2 regions of the Mesorhizobium sp. M0500 genome follow, and region 1 is predicted to be linked to the other one. Evidence: riboswitches for the same ligand, from Rfam matches in the RefSeq annotation. Region 1 holds a riboswitch; the other holds the start of a gene.
What was found. Region 1 has a riboswitch for thiamine pyrophosphate ahead of thiC (phosphomethylpyrimidine synthase ThiC). Riboswitches for the same ligand answer to the same signal wherever they lie in the genome.
Positions count from the first base shown of each region.

Region 2: linked by a shared signal. The riboswitch ahead of thiB (thiamine ABC transporter substrate binding subunit) and the one ahead of thiC (phosphomethylpyrimidine synthase ThiC) in region 1 are both predicted to bind thiamine pyrophosphate.

Region 1 covers NZ_JAMYRB010000019.1:25,111-28,881, forward strand. The annotation lists gene NKI70_RS25625 (DUF309 domain-containing protein) at 1-292, opposite strand, end outside; gene pmtA (phospholipid N-methyltransferase PmtA) at 452-1,048, shown strand; TPP riboswitch at 1,231-1,347, shown strand; gene thiC (phosphomethylpyrimidine synthase ThiC) at 1,451-3,286, shown strand; gene thiO (glycine oxidase ThiO) at 3,283-3,771, shown strand, end outside.
Region 2 covers NZ_JAMYRB010000002.1:232,679-236,449, forward strand. The annotation lists gene thiB (thiamine ABC transporter substrate binding subunit) at 181-1,194, opposite strand; TPP riboswitch at 1,238-1,352, opposite strand; gene NKI70_RS04935 (thiamine diphosphokinase) at 1,480-2,124, shown strand; gene NKI70_RS04940 (ABC-F family ATP-binding cassette domain-containing protein) at 2,140-3,771, shown strand, end outside.

The DNA.
Region 1 (3,771 bases):
CGGCCGCCGCCAACAGGATCAGCCCCTTGAAGAACAGGCGGTGCTGAGCACTTTGTTTCGCAGCCTGCCAGAGAGGCTCCCAGGCTTCATGGGCTTCCCAGTAGTAGCCGTGATTGAAAAGGTCGATTCCCCATCGAAACACATCTGAGCCGAGCGCTTCGCCAACGGCGACGGTCACCGGATCTGATCGGTAACTGTGGCCCAAGGCATCACGCACCGGATGCGGATATTTGCCGGGCAGATACGCATAGCTCGGGAACTTTTTTTCGGGCAGCAGGCGAGGGCGAAACATAGGCCCAGCAAACATGAAAGTGCGTTGAGGGGCAATTCATGCTGACCGCGTCGTGACAGGCAAGCAGTCTTAACGGGCTTGTAAAGGGTGGCGAGATTGGCCAAAACGCGCTTTGCCAAATTCATGACGTTGGGTAAGCGGCTGACGCAGGGAGAAGATATGATTTTGCGACTGAAGGAGCGGCTCGGCAAAAGGTTTGAGGAAGAAGTCCAATTCTTCAAAGGCTGGCAAAAGGACAAGAAGGGCGTGGGAGCCCTTATTCCCACTTCGGTTTATGCGGCACGCCGGATGGCAAGCGTGGTGAACCCACGGTCAGGATTACCGATTCTGGAGCTTGGCGCGGGAACCGGTGTCATCACAAAGGCGATCCTGGCTAGGGGAATCAAGCCGCGCCAGCTGGTTTCAGTCGAATATTCCAGGATTTTCTACGACGGCTTGGTGCAACGCTTCCCGAATGTGGACTTCAGATTGGGCGACGCATTTGCGCTGGACGAAGCTCTGGGTGAGCGCAAAGGTGAACAGTTCGATTGTGTTATAAGTGCAGTCCCGCTGTTGAGCTTTCCAATGCAACAGCGTGTCGCGCTGGTTGAGGATCTGCTTGCCCGTATTCCTGCCGGCCGGCCCGTGATTCAGATCACATACGGACCTCTGTCGCCGGTGATCAAGATGCCAGACCGTTACGTGGTTTCCCACTATGACTTCGTCGTCCGCAACATACCGCCGGCACAGCTCTGGACTTATCGTCGAGCAGTCTAGCCAAATCTGGACGGTTTCCTTCTCTGAGGGTTCCGCTGAGTGGTGGCCTTGCACCCAAATAGGATGTGGAACAGAGCAGGGGCAGATGCCAGATTGCCAAGAAGACGACGCGGTCCTGGTTTGATTTGACAGTGGGCGGGCCAAATGCGCTTGACAAAGCAGCACCGGCCCATTCAACTTGAGGCATTCACCAGGGGAGTCCCGGTAAGGGGCTGAGATACTGCTGGCTTTCGCGGCGCAGTGACCCGTTGAACCTGATCCAGTTCATACTGGCGTAGGGACGGTGCAAGCGCTTTGCGGGAGTTTACGCCCGAGGTCCTGCTGCAGCAGGTCTACAGAAGCGTCTTTTCATCCTTCCGGCACAGAACTGGGTCTCCAATGCATGAGCAAAGGAGCCTCACGATGAATGCCCTCACCCCCGCCGTGTCGACGGGACCACTGCCCGCCTCGCGGAAAATCCACAAGCCCGGCGTCCTCTACCCGCAGATCAGGGTGCCGATGCGCGAGATTTCCGTCCATCCGACGGCCGGCGAACCGCCCGTCACCGTCTACGATCCGTCCGGCCCCTACACCGATCCATCAGTCGAAACCAGCATCGAAAAAGGCCTTGCCCGGCTTCGCCACGAATGGGTCACGGCGCGTGGCGATGTCGAAGCCTATGACGGCCGCCACGTCCGGCCGGAAGACAATGGATTCGCCACCGGCGAGCGCCTGACACCGGAATTTCCGATACGCAATCGGCCGCTCAAGGCCAAGCAGGGCAAGGCGGTGACCCAACTTGCCTATGCGCGCGCCGGCATCATCACGCCAGAAATGGAGTTCGTAGCCATCCGCGAGAATCTCGGCCGCGAGGTGATGCGCGGCAAGCTGCAACGCGACGGCGAAGCCTTCGGCGCGGCGATCCCAGATTTCGTCACACCCGAATTCGTGCGCGACGAGGTGGCGCGCGGACGCGCAATCATTCCCGCCAACATCAATCATCCCGAGAGCGAGCCGATGATCATCGGTCGCAATTTTCTGGTCAAGATCAACGCCAACATCGGCAACTCGGCTGTCACATCATCGATGGCCGAAGAGGTCGAAAAAATGGTCTGGGCGATCCGCTGGGGCGCGGACACGGTGATGGACCTGTCGACCGGCCGCAACATCCACAACATCCGCGACTGGATCGTGCGCAATGCGCCGGTGCCGATCGGTACGGTGCCGCTCTATCAGGCGCTGGAAAAGGTCAACGGCATCGCCGAGGACCTGAACTGGGAGGTCTACCGCGACACGCTGATCGAGCAGGCCGAGCAAGGCGTCGACTATTTCACCATCCACGCCGGCGTGCGGCTGCACTACATACCGCTGACCGTCGACCGGGTCACGGGCATCGTCTCGCGCGGCGGCTCGATCATGGCCAAATGGTGCCTGCACCATCACCGGGAAAGCTTCCTCTACGAGCATTTTGCGGAGATCTGCGACATCTGTCGCGCCTACGACGTGTCCTTCTCGCTCGGCGACGGCCTTCGTCCGGGCTCCATCGCCGATGCCAACGACGCGGCGCAATTCGCCGAGTTGGAGACGCTCGGCGAGTTGACGCAGATCGCCTGGGCAAAGGACTGCCAGGTGATGATCGAAGGCCCGGGCCATGTCCCCATGCACAAGATCAAGCAGAACATGGACAAGCAGCTCGCAGTGTGCGGTGAGGCGCCGTTCTACACGTTGGGGCCGCTGACGACCGACATCGCGCCGGGCTATGACCACATCACCTCAGGGATAGGTGCCGCCATGATAGGCTGGTTCGGCACCGCAATGCTTTGCTACGTCACGCCGAAAGAGCATCTCGGCCTTCCCGACCGCAACGACGTCAAGATTGGCGTGATCACCTACAAGATAGCCGCCCATGCAGCCGATCTGGCGAAGGGCCATCCGGCAGCGAAAACCAGGGATGATGCCCTTTCGCGCGCGCGCTTCGAGTTCCGCTGGGAGGACCAGTTCAACCTGTCGCTCGACCCCGAAACCGCACGGTCCTTCCACGACCAGACCTTGCCCAAGGAGGCGCACAAGCTGGCACATTTCTGTTCGATGTGCGGGCCGAAATTCTGCTCCATGCGCATTTCCCACGACATCCGTGCCGAGGCCCAGAAGGAAGGCATGGCGGCAATGGCGGCAAAATACCGGGAGGGCGGCGATCTCTACATGCTGGCGGACGAGACTGGCGTACCGGTCGTGCCAGAGGCTCCCAAACCATCATGAGGGTGCTCGTCAAAGGGGCCGGCGTTGCCGGCCTCACCGTCGCTTTCGAACTCGCCGCCCGCGGCGTGACGGTCACAGTCGCCGAGATGCGGCATGGCCTTGGCGGCAACGCGTCGTGGTTCGCCGGCGGCATGCTGGCGCCATGGTGCGAGCGCGAAAGCGCGGAGCAGCCGGTGCTGGATCTCGGACGCGACGCTGCCGACTGGTGGGATGCGGTGCTGTCGGGTCAGGTGACACGGGCCGGGACATTGGTCGTGGCCGCGCCGCGTGATGCTGGTGAGCTTGACCGGTTCGCCAGTCGCACGTCAGGGCATCGGCGCGTCGATGAAAACGAAATTGCGCTCCTGGAACCCGACCTCGCCGGCCGCTTCCGGCGTGGATTGCTCTTCCCCGACGAGGCTCACCTCGACCCACGCCAGGCGATGGCGGCACTTCATGACAAGCTTGCGACCATGGGTGTCAAATTCCACTTCGGCTGCGACGCC
Region 2 (3,771 bases), on a different contig from region 1:
CTGGCCTGCCGGCCATCTCCCCCTCAAGGGGGGAGATTGCGCACTCAGCCGCCTTCGCCAATCTCACAAGTGGCAGGACGAGGAGAGGCGACAAAGCTGCCGATCTCCCCCCTTGAGGGGGAGATGGCCGGCAGGCCAGAGGGGGGTGGCTTGGCGCAAACATCCGACGAGGCTTGAGCCCTACTTGCTCATCGCCGCAAGCCACTCATCGACCCAGGCCTTGCGGTTGGCCGCGACGTCTTCCGGGCTGAACAGCAAGGTCTTGGTCGGCTTGACCAGCTTGTCGAACGCCGGGTTGAGCGGCTTGTCGGTTTTGCCGGCCGGGAACATCCAGTTGGTTTCGGGAATGACATCCTGGAATTTCGGTCCGGTCATGAAGGCAATGAACTTTTCTGCCAGCGGGTTCTTCGCACCCTTGGTGGTGATCCCCGCAACCTCGATCTGCAGATATTCGCCCTCCTCGAAGGACGCCGCCTGGTAGCGCTCGGTGTTTTCGGCGACCATGTGGTAGGCCGGCGAGGTGGTGTAGGACAGCACCATCGGCGCCTCGCCCTTGGTGAACAGGCCGTAGGCCTCGCTCCAGCCCGGCGTTACCGTCAGCACCTTCGCCTTGAGTTTGGCCCAGGCTTCCGGCGCCTTGTCGCCATAGACCGACTTGACCCACAGCAGCAGGCCAAGGCCCGGCGTCGAGGTGCGCGGATCCTGGATGACGATCTTCTCTCCGGCATCGCCCTCGACCAATTCCCTGAGGCTCTTCGGCGGGCTCTTCAGTTTTTCGGTATCGTAGACGACGGCGAAATAGCCATAGTCGAACGGCACGAAAATATCGTCGCTCCAGCCGCCCGGCACATTGACGCCCGACACGGCGCCGTGCGGCGAAAACAAGCCGGTTGCCTTGGCGTCGGCGGTTAAGTTGGTATCGAGGCCAAGTACGATATCGGCCTTGGTCGCGGCGCCTTCCAGCTTCACACGGTTGAGCAGCGCCACGCCGTCGGCGACCGAGACGAATTCGACGACGCAACTGCATTCGGCCTCGAAGGCCTTCTTCACCGCCGGTCCCGGACCCCAATCGGCGGTGAAGCTTTCATAGGTGTAGACCGTCAATCTATCCTGTGCCGATGCCTGCCCTGGCAGGGCGAGCGCGGATGCCGCAAGCAGGACAATCGAGACAAGAGAGTGGAAAAAACTGCGCATCGGCGCCTCCTTCGTTCGCGTTGAAAGGAATTGAGGCGTCGGGCTGTCCGAAACGTCTAATCCCTCCGCCGGTACAAACCGGATCAGGTTCAGCGGGTTGGCAGTCTTGCCTCTCAGCCGGTCCGCGAAGATCGCGTCCGGCACCCCGTTAGAGCGTTGCGACACATAGGCCCGGCCGAAGTGCTGCGCAAGCGGAAGTTTGCCGGGCATCCAAAGCCCAGCCTTCCGTTTCGTCTGCCGTTTCATCTTCCGTTTCCGGGGCAGGGCTGGTAAGGGCCACGAGATATGAGCACATTCACCATCCTGCTTGGCGGCGATCTCATCCGCACGCCGCTGCTCGACCGCCAGGTCGAAGGCTCGCGTGTCATCGCTGCCGACGCCGGCATCGGCCATGCCCGTATGCTGGGCCTGAGGCCGGAACTCTGGGTCGGCGATTTCGATTCGGTGCCTGCCGATTTGCCGGAAGATCTGGCCGCCGTGCCACGGCAGGTGTTTCCCGCTGAAAAGGACAAGACCGACGGTGAACTCGCTATCGCCGCCGCACTCGAACGTGGTGCGACCAGCCTTGTGCTCGCAGGCGCCTTCGGCGGCAAACGTACCGACCACATCTTCCTGCATCTGGCGCTAAGCATCCGGCTGGCGGAAGGCGGGACGGAAGTGCTTTTGACCAGCGGCGCACAGGAAGGCATTCCCTTGCTGCCGGGAAAGACTGGCTTCGACTATGCCGACGGCACGCTGTTTTCGGTGCTCGGCTTTTCGGATCTCGCCGGCCTGACAGTCACCGGCGCCAAATGGCCGCTCGACCATGTCGAGGTTGCGTTCGGCTCGTCGCTGACCATTTCCAACGAGGTCAGGGGCCGGTTGGAAATCGCGCTGGCCAGCGGCCGCGCGCTGCTGCTCGCACATCCCTATCCTCTTCCGGAAAGCTGAGCCCAGAAAGCCGACATGGCGCCGCCGCTTCTCAATCTCGACGGGATAAAGCTGACCTTTGGCGGCACGCCGCTGCTCGACGGTGCCGCCCTGACGGCCTCTGCTGGCGACAAGATCGCCCTGGTTGGCCGCAACGGCTCTGGCAAGTCGACGCTCCTCAAGATCGCCGCCGGGCTGATCGAACCGCAGGACGGCGAAGTCTTCCGCCAGCCTTCGGCGACCGTGCGCTACTTGCCGCAAATGCCCGACATGGACGGCTTTGCGACTGTCCGCGCCTATGTCGAGGCGGGGCTCGGGCCGGCCGACGATCCCTACCGCGCCACCTATCTGATGGAGCATCTCGGCCTGACCGGCGAGGAACGGCCGAACGATCTCTCCGGCGGCGAGGCGCGGCGCGCCGCCCTCGCCCGCGTCATGGCGCCGGAGCCCGACATTCTCCTCCTCGATGAGCCGACCAATCATCTTGACCTTTCGGTCATCGAATGGCTGGAGGAGGAGCTTGCCCGCACCTCCTCGGCACTGGTCGTCATCTCGCATGACCGCCGTTTTCTCGAACGCGTGTCGCGCGCCACAATCTGGCTCGACCGCGGCCAGACTCGCCGTCTCGACAAGGGCTTTGCCTATTTCGAGGAATGGCGCGACACGGTGCTGGAGGAGGAAGAGCGCGAGCAGCACAAGCTCGGTCGCCAGATCGTGCGTGAGGAGCACTGGCTGCGCTATGGCGTGACAGCGCGGCGCAAGCGCAACATGCGCCGGCTCGGTGAGTTGCAGATCATGCGCCAGCGCTTTCGCGGCCACCGCGGCGCCGAGGGTGCGGCGACGATGACAGCCAGCGACGCCGCCGAATCCGGCAAACTGGTGATCGAAGCCAAGAACATCGAGAAGAGCTTTGGCGATCTGACCGTGGTCAAGGGATTCTCGACCCGCATCCAGCGCGGCGATCGCGTCGGTCTGGTCGGGCCGAACGGCGCCGGCAAGACGACGCTGTTGAAGATGCTGACCGGCGAATTGAAGCCGGACGCGGGCACGGTGCGGCTCGGCACAAATCTGGAGATCGCCACGCTCGACCAGAAGCGCGAAGCCGTCGACCCGCAGGAGACATTGGCGCAGTATCTGACCGACGGGCGCGGCGAGAACCTCGTCATCAATGGCGAGCAGCGCCACGTCGTCTCTTACATGAAAGACTTCCTGTTCAAGCCGGAACAGGCGCGCACGCCGGTGCGCGAGCTTTCGGGCGGCGAGCGGGCACGGCTGATTCTCGCACGCGTTTTGGCGCGGCCGGCAAACCTGCTTGTGCTCGACGAGCCGACCAACGATCTCGACATGGAGACGCTGGAGCTGCTGCAGGAACTGGTCGCCGGTTTTGCCGGCACGGTGATCCTGGTCAGCCACGATCGCGATTTCCTCGACCGCACCGTGACCAGCATCATCGCGCCGGATGGTGACGGCCGCTGGATCGAATATGCCGGCGGCTATTCCGACATGCTTGGGCAGCGCGGCGGCACCAGGCTGGACGACCGCAGGGCGCGGCCAAAAGCAGAAGCCGGTGAAGCGACGGCGGCAAGCAGGAACGAAGCGGCCGCACCGAAGGGCCCGGCCAAGAAACTGTCGTTCAAGCAGAAATTCGCGCTGGAAACCTTACCCAAG